DNA from 2 places in the uncultured Martelella sp. genome. Region 1 is predicted to be linked to the other one. Evidence: riboswitches for the same ligand, from Rfam matches in the RefSeq annotation. Region 1 holds a riboswitch; the other holds the start of a gene.
The links. A riboswitch is a leader RNA that binds a small molecule or an ion and turns the genes downstream of it on or off. The one in region 1 is predicted to bind S-adenosylmethionine.

Region 1 (9,445 bases):
CGTGCGCCAACGTTCACCTTGCTGCCATTGACCGTTGCCGATACGCCAAAACCGGGCACGGCGGAAAAGTCAGCCGTTTTTGCAATGTCCAGCCCCTCGTCCTTCACCGTTGTCAGAACGGCTTCGGCAAGCGGATGTTCGGAGCCCTGCTCGACGGCGGCGGCAAGGCCAAGGACCGTGTTTCTCTCAAAGCCATCGGCGGTGACAACATCGGTGACGACGGGGCGTCCTTCCGTCAGCGTGCCGGTCTTGTCGAAGGCGACGATCTTCGTGTCCTTCAGCGTCTGCAGCGCCTCGCCGTTTCTGAACAGCACCCCGATTTCGGCCGCCCTGCCGGTTCCGACCATGATCGAGGTCGGCGTGGCGAGCCCCATGGCGCAGGGGCAGGCGATGATCATCACCGCAACCGCATTGACCAGCGCGAAGGAGAGCGCCGGCGACGGACCGAACACCATCCAGATGACAAAGGTGATGGCAGCGGCCAGCAGAACCGCAGGCACGAACCACGCCGTGACCTTGTCCACCAGCGCCTGCACCGGCAGTTTCGCCCCTTGCGCGTTCTCGACCATCTTGACGATGCGCGCCAGAACCGTATCGGCGCCGATGGCGCTGGCCTTGAACGTGAATGTGCCGGTCTTGTTGATCGTGCCGCCGGTCACCGCATCATCGGTAGACTTGGCGACGGGAACCGGCTCGCCGGAGATCATCGATTCGTCGACATAGGATGTGCCGGAAACAACAACACCATCGACGGCGACTTTTTCGCCCGGACGGACGACGACGACATCGCCGAGCTTCAGCTCTTCAATCGGCACATCGACCTGTTCGCCGTCACGTTCGACACGAGCGGTTTTCGGCTGCAGGCCGAGAAGATGGGTGATGGCAGCCGATGTGCGCCCCTTGGCCTTGGCTTCCAGAAACCGGCCCAGCAGAATGAGGGTGATGATAACGGCGGAGCTTTCGAAATAGACCTGTGCGGCCCCTTCCGGGAAAATCTGCGGCAGGAAGGTCGCGAAGGTCGAATAGCCCCATGCCGCCGTTGAGCCCAGCATCACCAGCGCATTCATATCCGGCGACAACCGGCGGAAGGACGCTATGCCGTGCCGGTAGAACCGCCGGCCGGGGCCGAACTGAACGATCGTTGCCAGCACGAAGTAAAACACATGCAGGGGATAGACGCCGACAGCCGAGGTGAGTGCAGACCCGAAGGCCGGAATAAAGTGCGACCCCATTTCCAGAATGAAAAGCGGCAGGGTGAAGACGAAAGCCGTCAGCAGGTCGCGCTTCAGCGCCGCCCGCTCCTTCTCGCGCGCGTCTTCCTGCGTGGACACCGCACCGGTTTCCGCGCCCAGACGGCGCGGCTCATAGCCGGCCTTTTCAATCGCCGCTTCCACCGTCGAAAGCGTCGTTGCCTTGTCCACCGCGACGGTCGCCTGCTCGGTGGCCAGGTTGACCTTTGCCTCCAGAACGCCCGGCACGCGTGAAAGCGCCCGCTCGACACTGGCAACGCAGGAGGCACAGGTCATGCCGCCAACGCCGATCTTGATGGTTTCAAGCGGAACGCCGTAGCCCGCCTTTTCAATCGCGGCGACGACATTGGCTTTCGCCTTGCGATCGGCCAGCGCCACATCGGCGGTTTCCGTCGCCAGATTGACGGAGACGGTGTCGACACCGTCAAGCTTGCGGACAACCCGCTCGACGCTTGAAACGCAGGAAGCGCAGGTCATGCCGGAAACCGGCAGCACAAGATGCTGCGCCTTCCCTGCCGTTGCGGGCTTTTTTGTAACCGTCTGTTCCATTGCGCATTCCTTTTTCTTCAACCCGCCGGGTTCCATTCAGCCGGCGCCGGCGCGCTTCCCGCCTGCATCTACCCGAGCTTGTTTGGATGACGCATGAGGAAAGAGGGTACCGCTCCGATTGCCCTGCGACATCGTAACCGACACCTCAGACTGCTGACGCACGTGCCCATCCTACGGACGTCATCCTCGGCCTCGTGCCGAGGATCTAACCACGTTTGCGCATACGCGGAGCTTCCGCTTTGCACCGGACTTGCATTATTTCGCTGTTCCAACCGAAACGCCTGTCGTGGCGAGAGGTGCTTGGATGCCCGGGACAGGCCCGAGTTGACGAATGAGAGTGAAGCAACCTTCGTCAGCGAGCTGCGACATCGTAACCGACATCTTCAATCGCCTCGACGGCGCTTTCGCGGGTCGCGGGCGCAGCAAGGGCGAACGAGGCGGCATTGTTGTCGAGGCTCACTTCGATTTCGGAAATACCGTCGATATCACCCAGCGCCTTTTCAACCTTGTCGACGCATTTGCTGCAGCCCATGCCCTCGATTTTCAGCGTGATTTTCTCAGCCATCATCTTGCTCCTTGCTGTTGATGACGCGAAAATGGGGCTTCCAGTGGCTGGAAGGTCAAGACCTTTGTTTATTTTCCAGGACTGTGCCGCTTGTCAGAGGCGCAAGGACCTGTCTTTGCTGAGCGCATTCAACGGATTTCAAAGGAGAAGAACATGGACTTTCATCTCTGGCTCGCCTTCGTGACGGCATCGACAGCGCTCCTTCTCATTCCCGGCCCCACTGTTCTTTTGGTGCTGAGTTATGCGCTCAGTCAGGGGCGGCGGGTCGCACTTGCCACCGTTGCCGGCGTCGCGCTCGGCGATTTCATTGCCATGACGGCTTCGCTTGCCGGCCTCGGCGCGCTGGTTCTGACGTCGGCAAAACTGTTTATCGTGCTGAAATGGATCGGCGCGGCCTATCTCGTCTATCTCGGCATCAGGCTTTTCAAAAGCGCCGGGTCCAGCGAAAACATCGCATCCACCACGCCGGCCCCGCTTGTCGCGCGCAAGATTTTCTTTCATTCCATGACCGTGACGGCGCTGAATCCGAAATCGATTGCCTTCTTCATCGCTTTCGTACCGCAGTTCATTGTGCCGCAAGCGCCGCTTGTCCCTCAGTTTTCAACGCTTGTTGTCACATTTGTCGGGCTGGCCGCCGTCAATGCACTGGCCTATGCCCTGATGGCAGACCGGTTGCGGACAAAGCTAAGTTCGTCCACGGTCACCGCGTTCCTGCCCCGGCTGGGCGGCAGTGCGCTGATTGCGATGGGGCTTGCAACGGCCACGCTGAAACGGACAACGTCCTGAAAACTGGGAAGCCTGATGATACCGGATGCAGAAAAAGTGCTCATCTACGCACGACGGGGCAGCAGGGTGCTCGTCTTCGATGAGCCGGACTTTCCGGAGGCTCCGCTTCAGGTTCCCGGCGGGACGCTGGAGCATGCAGAAATCCCGATCGAGGCGGCAAAACGGGAATTTCACGAGGAGACCGGACTACATCTGAATGAAGGCTGGTCGGCGCTTGGCAACATTGACTACAGCTTCAGAAAAAACGGCGCGCTGCTGTGCCACCGGCGCCATATATTCACTGTTCCCATGCCGGAGGATGCGCCTGAGAACTGGTTTCACACAGAGGAACACGCCTCTGACGGCGGCGGGCCTATCCGCTTCCGGCTGTTTTTCCTTGATTGGAAAGACGCGGCCGGAAACATTGGACTTGGCATGGAAATGCCGCTTTCGTGGCCCGCCTTGACAGCATTTTTCACCTGAAGCGACAGCCCGGCAACAGATTGTCTTTCGCGCCAAGATTGACGTCCGGCAAATGCGGCGTTATCTAGCTTTTCCCTGTGGTGATTTGGCCGGCCGGCTTGCAGCCACGTAAAACAACTCGCTAAAGGGCCGATGCGAGCGGAAAATTCCTGCCCCATCCGGACCGGTAGCGTGTTGAAGGCGGCCGGTTTTTGTTCGGGATTGGAATGAACATGCCTATCAAGATTCCAGATACGCTGCCTGCCTTCGAGACGCTGATTTCCGAAGGCGTGCGGGTCAAGACGGAAACGGTTGCGGAACGGCAGGATATCCGCCCGCTGCATTTCGGGCTGCTCAACCTCATGCCGAACAAGATCAAGACCGAGCTGCAATTCGCGCGGCTTCTGGGCGCCTCCCCGCTGCAAATCGAGCTTTCGCTGGTGCGCGTCGGCGGCCACAAGGCCAAGAACACGCCGATCGAGCATCTCCTGTCCTTTTACAAGACCTGGGACGAGGTGGCAGAACGCAAGTTCGACGGTTTCATCATCACCGGCGCGCCGGTTGAGACGTTGCCCTTCGAGGACGTCACCTATTGGGACGAAATGAAGGAAATTCTCGACTGGACCACCACCAATTGCCACTCGACGATGAATATCTGCTGGGGCGCGATGGCCGCTGCATGGCATTTTCACGGCGTACCGAAGCGGCTTCTCGACAAGAAGGCCTTCGGCATATTCCGCCATCGCAATCTGAAGCCCGCGTCGATCTATCTCAACGGTTTTTCCGATGATTTCCAGCTTCCTGTTTCACGCTGGACGGAGGTGCGCCGCGCCGATCTGGAAAACGTGCCGGGCATCGAAATCCTGATGCATTCCGATGAAGTCGGGCCGTGTCTGGCTTATGAGAGCTTTGCCAACCGGCTCTACATGTTCAATCACATCGAATATGATTCCGGTTCGCTCGGTGACGAATACAGGCGCGATGTCGACACCAATGTGCCGATCGAGCTGCCGTTCAACTATTTCCCGGCAGACGATCCGAACCGGGCGCCGCTCAATCGCTGGCGCTCGCATGCCCATCTCCTGTTCGGCAACTGGATCAACGAGGTTTACCAGACCACGCCCTACTCTCTGGAAGAAATCGGCAAAGAGCGCGCGGGCGCTTGAAGGTCCGGACATTCCGGCGCAATATCCGCGCTGCAATGCAACATTTTAAATGTGGAGGATAAAAACAATGAGCGCGCCACAACCGGAAACCTTCGGCCAGACCAGCGACGGCAAGACTGTCAGCCGTGTCACGATTTCAGGTGGCGGGCTGACCGCGAAGATCATCAACTGGGGCGCGGTGGTTCAGGACCTGCGTCTTGAAGGCCATGACCATTCCCTGGTTCTGGGGTTTGAGAATTTCGATCACTACCCGGCCTTCTCTCCCTATTTCGGGGCTACGCCGGGGCGCTCCTCCAACCGCATCGCAAACGGCCGCTTTACCATCGACGGGACGGAATATCAGGTCGACTGCAACGAAAACGGCATCACCAACCTGCATGGCGGCAGAGACGGCATCGGCGTCAGCATGTGGGAATTCGAAGAGATTGCCGAAAACCGGGTGACGCTGAAGATCGTCGATCCGGACGGTCGCGGCGGCTTTCCGGGAAACACCACCATCCGCGCCCATTTTCATCTCAAGCCACGCGGCGTTTTCTCGATCGTCTACGAAACCACGACCGACAAGCCGACGGTCGCCAATATCTGCAATCACACCTATTTCAACCTCGGCAACGGCACGGATACGCTCGAACACACGATGATGATCATGGCTGATCATTATCTGCCGACGGACGAACGGCAGATCCCGACCGGCGAGATCAGGTCCGTTGCCAGCACACCCTTCGACTTCCGCAAGCCACACCCGCTCAAGCGCGAGGACGAAAATGGCCGGCAGGTTCTGTTCGATCACAATTTCTGTCTGTCGCCCGAGCGCACGGAAAAACGTCCCGTCATCAGCGCCTATGCCCCCTCCTCGCATGTCACCATGGATGTGTTGACCACGGAGCCGGGGGTTCAGCTTTACACCGCCTCGAAACTCGACGAAACGCCGGAAGGGCTGAACGGCTTTCCCTATGGTCCGTTCGCCGGCTTCTGCCTGGAAACACAGGTCTGGCCGGATGCGGTCAATCAGCAGGGCTTTCCCAATGCGATCCTGCGGCCCGGCAAGACCTTGCGCCAGGAAACGGATTACGTTTTCCACAAGGGCTGAAGACGCGACGGCCCGGCCTTTTGGCTGGCGGCGGGAGGCAGCATAGTGTTCGTTCTGTCAAAGCTGTTCTGGCTGGTGTTCCAGCCGCTGGCCTTTGCCTTCCTGTCGGTCGTGGCGGCGCTTTTCTGCCTGCTCATTGCACAAAGCGGCGCGGCGGCGGTGTTTTCCGGCCTCGCCGCGCTGACGCTTGGCATAACCTGTTTCACCAATCTCGGCATGGTTTTGCTGGCCGATCTTGAAACCCGTTTCGCCCGGCCGGATCTTTCCGAACCGCCCGCCTGCGCCATCGTGCTCGGCGGCGGCATCAATACCGGGGCCTCGGCCCGCCGCAGCACGTATGTATTCACCCGCGCGGCCGATCGGTACATCGAAGCACTCCGCCTTGCCCGACTTTATCCGGATATGAAAATTCTGGTCACCGGCGGCGATAACGCGCTGACCGGCGCCAGATATGGTGAAGCAGAACCGGCCGCCCGGCTGTTTGCCGATCACGGCATCGCCTCAGCCCGCCTGCTCTATGAGCCGGATGCCCGCAACACCGCGGAAAATGCCGCCAATACGGCAGCCCTGATGGCAAGACAGGCAATGGAAGGGCCGTGCCTGCTGGTGACATCGGCCTACCACATGCCGCGTTCCGTTGCGCTGTTTGAGAAAACGGGCATGCGCGTCACGCCCTGGCCTGCCGACTACCGGACGGATGGAAAGCTCCGCTTTTCCGCAAGTTTCGACCGGCCGATGACCAATGCCGCCATGCTTTCCACGGCGCTGCGCGAATGGGCCGGCCTCGTCACGGCGCGACTGCGCGGCCACACGGCACAGCTTTCGCCCCGCCAGAACGGATAGCTCAGGCAAATTGCCTGACGGTCCTCAAATTTCAGGATTTCTTCGGGCGCAGCCGGACAACCACATCGATATGGGCGACTTCCATCCCCTCCGGCGGCGTTGGCAGACCATTCAGGGAAATACCGTCCGCCGGCATGTCGACGACATGGTTTTCACCCTCGATAAAGAAATGGTGATGATCGGAGGTGTTGGTGTCGAAATAGGTCTTTGCGCCCTCGACGGCCAGAACCCGGATCATGCCGGCATGGGTGAACTGATGCAGCGTATTGTAGACAGTGGCAAGGGAAACCGGCACGCCGGCTTCCTGGGCCTCGCCATGCAGTTCCTCGACGGTCACATGACGATCACCCTTGGCGAAAAGCAGATCGGCCAAAGCCACGCGCTGACGCGTCGGCCGAAGACCGCTTGCACGAAGCTTTTCTTCTGATACACGATTTCTCGGTGTCATATCCACTTTCAGGGCTTCATCTAACAAAATGCAAATATAGCTCCGTATAACGGTATTGAGAATCGCTTTCAATAGGGCAAGGGCTTGCAGCGTTTGAAATTAAACTGCAAATACCCGGCTAAAACACGTTTCACTCTGGTCGCGGAAGTCAGCTTCCTGTATGGCCACGGTGAAGAGAATAACAATTGAGTTGCGGGATTTCCGGCCAACGACATATCGGCGCATTGCTGCAACAGGGATACGCCCCTATCTTGAGCCCGGTACCGAAAACCCCTCGAGGAACGAAGGGAAGCAGAGTTTTAATGAGCACAAGACAATCGCATTTCGATTACGAGGATATCATCAAGTGCGCCGAAGGTGAACTTTTCGGCCCCGGCAATGCGCAGCTTCCGATGCCGCCAATGCTGATGTTCAACCGCATCACCGAAATTTCGGAGGACGGCGGCGCCAACGGCAAGGGCCATGCCCGTGCCGAGTTTGACATCACACCCGACCTCTGGTTTTTCGATTGCCACTTCAAGGGCGATCCCGTGATGCCGGGATGCCTGGGTCTTGATGCGCTGTGGCAGCTCACCGGATTTTATCTCGGCTGGCTTGGCGAGCCCGGCAAGGGCCGCGCGATTTCCACCGGCGAGGTGAAGTTTTCAGGCATGGTCACGCCGAAAAACAAGCTTGTCGAATATGGCGTCGACTTCAAGCGCGTCATGCGCGGCCGTCTGGTCCTCGGCATTGCCGATGGCTGGGTGAAGGCCGATGGCGAAGTAATCTACAAGGCCTCCGATCTCAGGGTCGGCCTGTTCCAGGAACAGTAAGCCGCAATGCGCGGTTACGCCGGTCGCCCGGTGAATGCGGAGGAGAAAGAGAAGGATCGAATATGAGACGTGTTGTCGTTACGGGATTGGGAATCGTTTCCTCGATCGGAAACGATGCCGCCGAAGTCACCGCTTCGCTGCGCGAGGCAAAATCAGGTATCTCTTTCTCGCCGGATTTCGCCGAGCACGGCTTCAAGTGCCAGGTCTGGGGACGGCCGACGCTCGACCCCACCGATCAGGTTGATCGTCGCGCCATGCGTTTTCTGTCGCAGGGCGGAGCATGGAACCACGTCGCCATGAAACAGGCGATTGCTGATTCCGGCCTCGAAGACGGCGATATAACCAATGAGCGCACCGGTATCATCATGGGCTCCGGCGGTCCGTCGACACGTACGATCGTCGAGGCGGCGCTGACCACGGAAAAGAACGGTTCGCCCAAGCGTATCGGCCCGTTTGCCGTGCCGAAGGCAATGTCTTCGACGGCGTCGGCCACACTTGCCACATGGTTCAAGATCCACGGCGTCAACTATTCGATATCCTCCGCCTGCTCGACATCCGCACACTGCATCGGCAACGCTGCCGAAATGATCCAGTGGGGCAAGCAGGACGTGATGTTTGCCGGCGGCCATGAAGATCTCGACTGGACCATGTCCAACCTGTTTGACGCCATGGGCGCCATGACCAGCGACTTCAACGAGGACGCCGCGCACGCCTCGCGCGCTTATGACGCCGCCCGCGACGGCTTCGTCATTGCTGGCGGCGCCGGCGTGGTCATTCTGGAGGAACTGGAACACGCGAAAGCCCGCGGCGCCAAGATCTATGGCGAAATCATCGGCTATGGCGCAACATCGGACGGTTACGACATGGTCGCGCCTTCCGGCGAAGGCGCGGTGCGTTGCATGCGCCAGGCGCTTGCGGATATCGGCGGCGGAGAGATCGACTATATCAATACGCATGGCACCTCGACACAGGTCGGCGACAGCCGGGAAATCGGTGCGATCCGGGAGGTCTTCGGCGACAAGATCCCACATATCCAGTCAACCAAGTCGCTCACCGGGCACTCTCTGGGGGCTGCCGGCGCACAGGAATCGATCTACTCCCTGCTGATGATGCAGGAAGGGTTTATTGGCGAAAGCGCCCATATCGAAGAGCTGGACCCCGAATTCGAAGGTGTCCCGATCGTGCGTCAGCGCATCGACGATGCCAAAATCGACACCGTTCTTTCAAACTCGTTCGGCTTCGGCGGCACGAACGCCACGCTGGTTTTCCGGCGTTACAATGGATAATGCGTATATGACCGGACTTATGCAGGGCAAACGCGGCCTCATCATGGGTGTTGCCAACAACCACTCCATTGCCTGGGGCATTGCCAAGGCCGTCCGTGCCGAAGGCGCGGAACTTGCCTTCACCTATCAGGGCGAAGCACTCGGCCGGCGGGTTCATCCGCTTGCTGCCGAACTCGGCTCGGATTTCGTCGTGCCCTGCGATGTGGAAA
Region 2 (9,445 bases), 1.8 Mb from region 1:
TGGCCGAAACCCCGGCAGATGTGCCGGGCGCCTTCGCCCGCATGGAAGAAGCCCGCGCCGCAGGCCACTGGCTGGCGGGCTACATCTCTTACGAGGCGGGGTTTCTGCTGGACCCCGCCTTTTCCGCGCGTCCCCTCGAAAAGGGGGAAACGCCCTATATCTGTTTCGGGGTTTTCGATGCGCCCGAGGAGGCCGGCCTCGCAACGGCCAGCGCGAAAAACCCGTTCCTCTCCGATTTCCGACCTGCCTGGGATTTTGCCGCCTATCGCCAACGTTTCGAAACCCTGCACGCCCATCTGATGGCCGGCGACTGCTACCAGGGCAATCTGACATTCGCGGTTCATGCCCGCTGGAGCGGCGATCCCGTTGAAGCCTTCCATGGCTTTGCCGAACGTCAGCCGGTGCGCTACGGCGCCTATGTCGATCTTGCCGGACCGCGCATTCTCTCGCGTTCGCCGGAACTGTTCTTTTCGGTCGACAGCGACGGTTTCATCGAGACCCATCCGATGAAGGGAACGGCCGCGCGCGGGGCCACTCCGGCCGAAGACGAGGCGATCATCGCGGCAATGCTGGATGACGACAAGACGCTTGCCGAAAACTGCATGATCGTCGACCTGCTGCGCAACGACATCTCGCGGATTGCCGAACCGGGCAGCGTGCATGTGCCGAAACTGTTTGCAATCGAGACATATCCGACCCTCCACCAGATGGTCAGCCATGTGCGTGCGAAGCTGAATGCCGATGCCGACCTGCAATCGATTTTCGCCGCACTGTTTCCCTGCGGCTCGATCACCGGCGCGCCGAAAATATCGGCGATGAAAATCCTGCAGGCGCTGGAAGACGGACCACGTGGCGCCTATTGCGGCGCGATCGGCCATATCGCGCCGGACGGCACCATGCGCTTCAATGTCGCCATTCGCACGATCACGCTGTTCGATGACGGGCGGGCGGTGTTCAATGTCGGCGGCGGCGTTGTTGTTGATTCGACCGCACGCGCCGAATATGAAGAAGCCTTGCTGAAAGCCCGTTTTGCCGCCGGCGACCTGTCCGCCGCGCCGGCTGGTTGAGGAGACCGCGATGATCCTGATTTCGCTGACCTATGTGGCGCCCATGGAAGCAGTCGAGAAACATTTCGACGGCCATATCGAATGGTTGAACCGCCATTATGCCAGTGGCGATTTCATCGCCTCGGGACGCAAGGTTCCCCGCACCGGCGGCGTCATCATCGCGCGCGGCAGCCTGGAGGCGGTGCGCACGATCTGCGAAACCGACCCCTTCGTCAGCGAGGGCGTGGCAACCTACGAACTGACCGAAGTGGATTTTTCCAGAACCATCGCCAGCGCCGAAGGGCTGAAGTCGTCGTGACGACATGACCAGCGAACGCCCCTTCCGGATGTTGCCCTGTGCCCGATCCTACAAGGGTATGAAAGACGCCGATATCGATGCCCTTCGCGGTCATCTTGGAGAAGTTTTGAACTGACTTCTGGAATGGCGGCAACAAATCCGCTTTACTGTTGCGCGACGCTGTGGTCACGCTTCATGCGCGACAGAAGGCGTCGGGGAACAAAACAGCCGCGCCACGATTTCCCTTGCGTTCGCGGCAATCGCTTCGTGCGCTGGCACCAACCGAGAAGGAAACGGAAATGCTTCAGGAATACCCGATCCACGCCGAAATCACCGGACCCATTGTCATGATCGGTTTCGGGTCCATCGGGAGAGGCGCCCTGCCCCTGATCGAGCGGCATTTCAATTTCGACAAGTCGCGCATGGTGATTATCGACCCCAACGATGCCCACGCCAATATCGCGGCAAACCACGGCGTCCGCTTCATCCATGCCGCCGTGACCAAGGACAATTACGAGGAACTGCTGGAACCGCTTCTGACCGAAGGCGATGGCCAGGGCTTTTGCGTGAACCTGTCCGTCGACACCTCCTCGCTCGACCTGATGAAGCTCTGCCGCTCGCTCGGCGTGCTTTACATCGACACCGTGATCGAACCCTGGCTCGGGTTTTATTTCGACGAAAACGCGGACAATGCCGCACGCACCAATTACGCGCTGCGCGAAACGGTGCGCAAGGAAAAGCGCAAGAACCCGGGCGGCACCACCGCTGTTTCCTGCTGCGGCGCCAACCCCGGCATGGTGTCGTGGTTCGTCAAGCAGGCGCTCGTCAATCTCGCCCGCGATACGGCCATGAATTTCGTCGAGCCGATGGCGGACGACCGCGAGGGCTGGGCGCAGCTGATGAAGGATGCCGGCGTCAAGGGCGTTCATATCGCCGAGCGCGACACCCAGCGCTCCAAGTTCTTGCGCCCGCAGAACACATTCTGGAACACATGGTCGGTCGAAGGCTTCGTGGCCGAGGGCATGCAGCCCGCCGAACTTGGCTGGGGCACGCACGAAAAATGGATGCCGAAAAATGCCAGGAACCACAAGAAGGGCTGCAAGGCCTCGATCTATCTCGAGCAACCCGGCGCCAATACGCGGGTGAGAAGCTGGTGCCCGACGCCAGGCCCCCAGTACGGCTTCCTCGTCACCCACAATGAATCGGTTTCGATTGCCGACTATTTCACGGTGAAAAACGACAAGGACAAGGTGACCTACCGGCCGACCTGCCACTATGCCTACCATCCGGCCGATGTCGCCGTGCTCTCCCTTGATGAAATGTTCGGCAATGGCGGCAATGCGCAGGCGGAAAGCCTGGTGCTGGAAGAAGCCGATATCCTGACCGGGATCGACGAACTGGGCGTGCTGCTCTACGGCCACGACAAGAACGCCTACTGGTACGGCTCAAGGCTTTCGATCGAGGAAACCCGCGATCTGGTGCCTTACCAGAACGCAACGGCGCTTCAGGTCACCTCCGCCGTTCTCGCCGGCATGGTCTGGGCGCTGGAAAACCCGGAAGCCGGTATCGTCGAAACAGACGAAATGGACTATCGCCGCTGCCTTGAAATCCAGTCTCCCTATCTCGGCCCCGTCGAGGGCCACTACACCGACTGGACTCCGCTCACCGACCGCCAGACCTTCTTCGAGGAACGCAAGGACGAGAAAGACCCCTGGCAGTTCAAGAACATTCTGGTTCAGTTCTGAGAACTGGTTCGCCAATCGCGATGCGTCATCCTCGGGCTCGACCCGAGGATCCAGGCTGTCTCCCAGACGGTCGGCGCTGGCGGTCGGTTCGCCGCAGCAAGACCTGCCAACTCTTCTCGCGACAAGCGTGGTTAGATCCTCGGGACAAGCCCGAGGATGACGCAGGTGGAGGGAATACGCGCTTGGGAAACACCGGAACTGTGCCGCAACGCCAGCCGCTCGACCGCCCGGTTCCCTTGCCCGAAGCCGCGTCTCACCCCACCCGAAAATGCTTGGAGAGCTTCAGCCCCTGCGCCTGATAATTCGAGCCCAGACCCGAACCGTAAAGCGCTGTCGGCGGGTCCATCATGTGCTCGTAGACCAGGCGGCCGACGATCTGGCCGTGTTCGAGGATGAAGGGCACCTCATGGCTTCTGACCTCCAGCACCGCGCGCGCGCCCTTGCCGCCGGCGCCGGCATGGCCGAAGCCCGGATCGAAGAAGCCGGCATAATGAACGCGGAATTCGCCGACCAGCGGATCGAACGGCGTCATCTCGGCGGCATAGAGCGGCGGCACGTGGACGGCCTCGCGCGAGACGAGAATATAGAATTCGTCCGGGTCGAGGATCAGCTCCCCCTTGCCGCGCCCCTCGATCGGCTCCCAGAAATCGAGAATATCGTAACCGGCCTTGCGGTCGACATCGATGACGCCGGTGTGGTGCTTGCCGCGATAGCCCACAAGCCCGTCACCCTCCAGATCGATCGAAAGCGCGATACCGCCATCGGAAATATTGGGCATGTCGCTGGCAACCAGCGTCTCGGCGCGGTGCAGCACCATCAGCGCGTCTTCGGCAAGCACCGCATGGCCGGAGCGGAAACGGATCTGCGAAAGCCGCGAGCCCTGCCGCACGATAACGGGAAAGGTCCGCGGTGAGATTTCGAGATAAAGCCGTCCCTCGTAACCTGCCGGGATGATATCGAATTCCTGTGCGAAATCGGTGATCACCCGGGTAAAGATATCGAGCCGTCCGGTCGAACTTTTCGGATTGGTCGAGGCCGACAGGTTTTCGGGCAGGCTCAGCGCCTCCATCAGTTCGACAATATAGACGCAGCCGGTTTCCAGCACCGCGCCTTGCGTCAGGTCAATCTCGTGCATGCTGAGCCGTTCAAGCTTGTCGCTCACCCGGTGCTGCGGGCCGGGCAGAAAACTGGCGCGCACCCGATAGGCTTTGGCGCCGAGCCTGAGATCGAGACTTGCGGGCTGAATCTGGTCATGATCGAGCGGACTGACAGTCGTCAGGTTGTTGTGTTCGAGTAATGCGGCAATGGCGTGATCGGCCAGTATTCCGGGCTTCTTTGACATGTTTTGCTCCTGTTGGCCGACAAAACCAATCTTTCAGAATTGACGCAAGCGCTTAGAGGGATTATGCCGCATTATCCCTGTGGTGATTTGGCCGGTCGGCTTGCAGCCACGTAAAACAACTCGCTAAAAGACCGGGTAACCGGTCCCTTCGCGACCGGTTTTTTTGTTTGGAGAAAGAAGATGAAGAAGTCCTTGCGTCCGCAAACCAAACTCGTTCATGCAGGCAGCCTGCGCTCGCAGTATGGCGAGATGTCGGAAGGCATCTTCATGACGCAGGGCTTTCTTTATGAAAACTCCGCCGCCGCCGAGGCACGCTTCAAGGGTGAGGACGACGGTTTCATCTACGCCCGTTACGGCAGCCCCACCAATGCCATGTTCGAGCAGCGCATGTGTGCGCTGGAAGGGGCGGAAGACGCCCGCGCCACTGCCTCTGGCATGGCCGCCGTCTCCGCCGCAATCCTGTGCCAGCTGAATGCCGGCGATCACATCGTTGCCGCCCGCGCGCTATTCGGTTCCTGCCGCTGGGTCGTGGAAACGCTTGCGCCGAAATACGGCATTGAATGCACGCTGGTCGACGGCCGTGATATCGCCGCCTGGGAAGCAGCCGTCAGGCCCAACACAAAACTGTTCTTCCTCGAAAGCCCGACCAACCCGACGCTTGAAGTTGTCGACATCAAGGCCGTCGCCGACCTTGCCCATCAGGCCGGTGCACGTCTCGTGGTCGACAATGTGTTTGCGACGGCGCTCTACCAGAAACCGCTCGAACTCGGCGCCGATGTCGTCATCTATTCGGCCACCAAGCATATCGACGGTCAGGGCCGCTGCCTTGGCGGCGTCATCCTGTCGTCGAAGGAATGGATCGAGGAGGAATTGCAGGACTATTTTCGCCATACCGGTCCGGCACTTTCACCCTTCAATGCCTGGCTGTTGATGAAGGGGCTGGAAACCTTCCCGCTGCGCGTGCGCCAGCAGACGGCAAGCGCTGCAAAGATCGCCGACTTCCTCGCCGATCAGAAACAGGTGGCCCGCGTAATCTATCCCGGCCGTGCAGACCACCCCCAGGCCGACATCATCAGCAAGCAGATGACGGCCGGTTCGACGCTGATCGCCTTTGAACTGAAGGGCGGCAAGGAAGCGGCCTTTGCGCTGCAGGATACGCTGGACATCGTCTCGATCTCCAACAATCTCGGCGATGCCAAGAGCCTGATCACCCATCCGGCGACCACGACGCACAAGAACCTCTCCGACGAGGCACGCGCCGAACTCGGCATTACCGGCGGCACCATCCGATTTTCCGCCGGTATCGAGGATACCGATGATCTGATAGACGATTTCGCCCAGGCACTTGCAAAACTGCCGGGATAAGCGTCAAGATTGCAGCTCGGGACCGATCGGAGGCGGCCATTGGAGAGCATAACGACGGATGAAGTCGAAGTCAGGGTGGAAACCCGTTTTCTCGACGAGCATTCCTCCCCTTCAGAGGACCAGTTCGTCTGGGCCTATGACATCGAGATCGTCAATCACGGTGCAATCGAGGTCCAGATCATCTCCCGCTACTGGACCATCACCAATGCCGACGGGGCTGTTGAAGTCGTCAACGGCCCCGGCGTCGCCGGCAAGCAGCCGGTGCTGGCGAGCGGCGAACGCTTTTCCTATCAATCTGCGGCCCCGCTCGACACGGCCTCGGGCATCATGGTCGGCCACTACGTGATGCGCACCGGCGATAACCGTCTGCTGAAGGTGGCAATCCCGCCGTTTTCTCTCGATTCGCCTTACGAAGATCGCCCGCATCACTGAGCGCGGAAATGAAAAACCGCCCCTCCTGCTGGAAAGAGCGGTTTTCCCGATTTCGCCGGTCGCGCAACGCTTACCCGCGTGACATGACATCCTCGACATCGTCGCCGTCATATTCCTGAAGCTCGATATCGCGCTGTTCCCTGCGGAACCGGTCGAAGACCTCCTGCGAAACCCGGCCGCGCACCGCCATCAGGAACACCAGGATCGACAGCAGGGCCGCCAGGATCGAATCGATCGGATGAGGGATGACCCCCAGACCGCCGCCATAGCCGCCGAGATAGGAGAGAACGGCGATCCCGGCCATATAGACGCCGAACCAGACCGCGCTCATCGGTTCGAGGTCCTCACGCCCGATCACTGCAAGTCTGAGGAAGAACAGCGCCGCGCCAACGGCCAGAAGCGCAATCAGCACCCAGATCGTGCTCCAGCCCGACCAGTAGATCATCAAGCTTGCAATCATGAAGGCAACAGCACCGATGAACCCGGCTGCCGGCACCACAAAGGGACGGTGCGCATTGGGCGCGAGATAGCGGAACGCGACCATCGAAACCGGGCCGGCAATGAAGGACAGAACCACAGCCGCACTGTTGAGCGCGAGAATTTCCTGGAACGGCAGGACGACCAGCATGAACAGCGCCACGACATAGTTGAGGATCAGCGCCCACAGCGGCACGCCATGGACATTCAGCCTCGCAAAAAGGCGCGGAAACACGCCATTGTTCGACATCGCGAGCGCCAGACGGGCGTTGGAGCCGACCGAGACGAGGCCGCTGCCGGCCGGCGAGATCACGGCCGCGACATTCAACATGCTCAGCAACCAGAGAACGCCGACCGATGTGGCAAGCGCGCCGAGCGGGCCCAGTTCGTGGCTGGCCTCGATCGTCTGCCAGCCATTGGCCAGAGACGCCGGGTCGATGGCGCCGACAAAGGCGACCTGCAGACCGATATAGATCGCAAGGCAGATGAGCACCGAGAAAATCAGCGCCAGAGGGATCACCCGTTGCGCATTTTTCACTTCACCGGCCAGATCGATGGCATGCCGGAACCCGATAAAGGCAAAGACAACCCCGCCGGTCGAAACCGCGGCAAAGATGCCCGGCACCCCGAACGGCGCAAAACCGCCCGCCGATGTGAAATTCGATGGTTCGAACCGTGCAGCAATGATGGCGACGATGAAGATCACCGGAACGACCAGCTTGAACCAGGTCATCGTCGTGTTGATGCGCGCAAACCAGGCAACACCGAAAACATTGACCACCGTCAGCACGGCGAGGAAGACGGCGGCGGCAAGATAGCCCGCCAGGGTCAGCCCGCCGGCGGCATTGGTCAGCCACGGCAGGTAGGACGAGGCATAGCCAAGCGAGGCCTTCACCTCGATCGGCGCGGTGGTGCAATAGCCCACCCATGCGCTCCACCCCATGGCCAACGCCAGAAGCCGCCCGTGGGAAAACTGCGGAATACGGGCGATGCCGCCCGCAATCGGAAAAAGTGTCGAGTTTTCCGCATAGGTCAGGGCGATCAGCAGCATCGCCACCGCCCCGATCAACCATGAAATAATCGAGGCCGGACCGGCCAGCTGGGCCGTGTCGAGTGGTGCAAACAACCATCCCGATCCCAGAACGCCGCCCACGGCGACAAAAGTCAGTCCAACCAGGCCAATATCGCGTCGCATTGCCATTTTGGTGCTCCCCCAGCGTAACGCGTTTTATCGAACGAAGCTGACCACCCCTGCTGGCTCACTACAGTGAATTTGCATTTCTGCAATTATGAGTATTCATGCGCACGTATTTTCGTGTCAACTTATTTACGCGTCGTTCCGTCAGATTCTGCTGTCGACGTGAACAGACACTTTGACCCGAAAGTCGAGAAATTCTCCGCTGTTATTGCGGAGAAAGAAGGGCGCTCGGGCTAAGCATTGCCCGGACTAGGCATTGCTCGCCCGAAGTTTGACCAGATCTTCGACCGGGCGGAAGCTGTCGGAACTTGCCGCACGCCACCAGTCGGCATAGATCGTGGAATCCGGATCGGACAGCAGCACGCCTTCAGCCAGGAAGGGATGCAGCTTGTCAAGCGGCACGGATTCGTGCGAGCCGACCCGGTGCATGATGTGGTGCGGCTGAAGGTCCTGCGGATGGGCATAGCCACAGGCCGCGACGATATCGGCCAGTGCTTCAAGCGTCTTCTTGTGAAAGCGAGCGGCGTGACGTCCCTGTTCCTCGGGCACAAGGGCGCGCTGGCGCCACTTGTCCTGGGTGGTCACCCCGGTGGGACAGGTTCCGGTGTGACAGCGCTGGGCCTGAATACAGCCGACAGACATCATGAAGGCGCGCGCGGCATTGCACCAGTCGGCGCCCAACGCCAGATTGTGCGCAAGCCCCATGCCGGAAAACACCTTGCCGCTGCCCGCCAGCCTGACATGCTGTTTCAGACCCGCGCCGACCAGCGCGTTGCGCATCAGAAGAAGCCCGTCCCAAAGCGGCATGCCCACCCAGTCGGCAAGTTCAAGCGGCGCTGCCCCCGTACCGCCTTCCGCACCGTCGACGACGATGAAATCCGGATAGATGCCGGTGGTCATCATCGCCTTGACCAGAGCGAAGGGTTCATGCGGCTGACCGACGCAGAATTTGATGCCGACGGGCTTGCCGCCGGAAAGCTCGCGCATCGACGCGGCAAATTCCAGCATCTGCGCGGGCGTGGAAAACGCCGAATGCCCGCGCGGCGACAGACAGTTCTCATAGACCGGAACACCGCGCACCTCGGCGATCTCGGGCGTGACCTTGGAGCCTAAAAGCATGCCGCCATGGCCGGGCTTGGCCCCCTGGCTGACCTTGATTTCGGTCATCTTGACCGCATCATTGGCCGCCTTGTCACGGAACTTTTCCGGATCGAAGTGGCCATCCTTGTCGCGTGCGCCGAAATAGCCCGAACCGATCTCCCACACGAGATCGCCGCCATATTCGAGATGGTGGCGGCTGAGACCGCCCTCGCCCGTATCCTGATAGAAACCACCGTCGCGGGCGCCGATATTCATCGCCTTGACGGCATTGGCGGAAAGCGCGCCGAAACTCATCGCCGAAATATTGAGGATCGAGGCCGAATAGGGTTTCGAGCTCTGCTCGTTGCCGACCATCACCCGCGGAGACAGATCGGGGTTCCGCTCCGGCACCATGGAGTGCGAGATCCAGTGATGCGGCTCCTCGTAGAAATCAAGTTCCGT

Region 2: it holds a riboswitch for S-adenosylmethionine, as region 1 does, so the genes downstream of both, ACHZCU_RS04250 (O-succinylhomoserine sulfhydrylase) here and metA (homoserine O-succinyltransferase) in region 1, are expected to answer to the same signal.

Annotation. Positions count from the first base shown of each region.
Region 1 covers NZ_CAXXFM010000001.1:2,663,523-2,672,967, reverse strand. The annotation lists gene ACHZCU_RS12510 (heavy metal translocating P-type ATPase) at 1-1,799, opposite strand, end outside; gene ACHZCU_RS12505 (copper ion binding protein) at 2,152-2,364, opposite strand; gene ACHZCU_RS12500 (LysE family translocator) at 2,518-3,150, shown strand; gene ACHZCU_RS12495 (NUDIX domain-containing protein) at 3,166-3,612, shown strand; SAM riboswitch at 3,680-3,757, shown strand; gene metA (homoserine O-succinyltransferase) at 3,825-4,757, shown strand; gene ACHZCU_RS12485 (aldose epimerase family protein) at 4,825-5,847, shown strand; gene ACHZCU_RS12480 (YdcF family protein) at 5,893-6,690, shown strand; gene irrA (iron response transcriptional regulator IrrA) at 6,722-7,138, opposite strand; gene fabA (3-hydroxyacyl-[acyl-carrier-protein] dehydratase FabA) at 7,441-7,950, shown strand; gene fabB (beta-ketoacyl-ACP synthase I) at 8,013-9,236, shown strand; gene fabI (enoyl-ACP reductase FabI) at 9,244-9,445, shown strand, end outside.
Region 2 covers NZ_CAXXFM010000001.1:861,522-870,966, forward strand. The annotation lists gene ACHZCU_RS04230 (aminodeoxychorismate synthase component I) at 1-1,067, shown strand, start outside; gene ACHZCU_RS04235 (YciI family protein) at 1,078-1,365, shown strand; gene ACHZCU_RS04240 (homospermidine synthase) at 1,644-3,089, shown strand; gene ACHZCU_RS04245 (2'-deoxycytidine 5'-triphosphate deaminase) at 3,343-4,431, opposite strand; SAM riboswitch at 4,501-4,578, shown strand; gene ACHZCU_RS04250 (O-succinylhomoserine sulfhydrylase) at 4,612-5,796, shown strand; gene apaG (Co2+/Mg2+ efflux protein ApaG) at 5,836-6,228, shown strand; gene ACHZCU_RS04260 (APC family permease) at 6,299-7,906, opposite strand; gene ACHZCU_RS04265 (FMN-binding glutamate synthase family protein) at 8,153-9,445, opposite strand, start outside.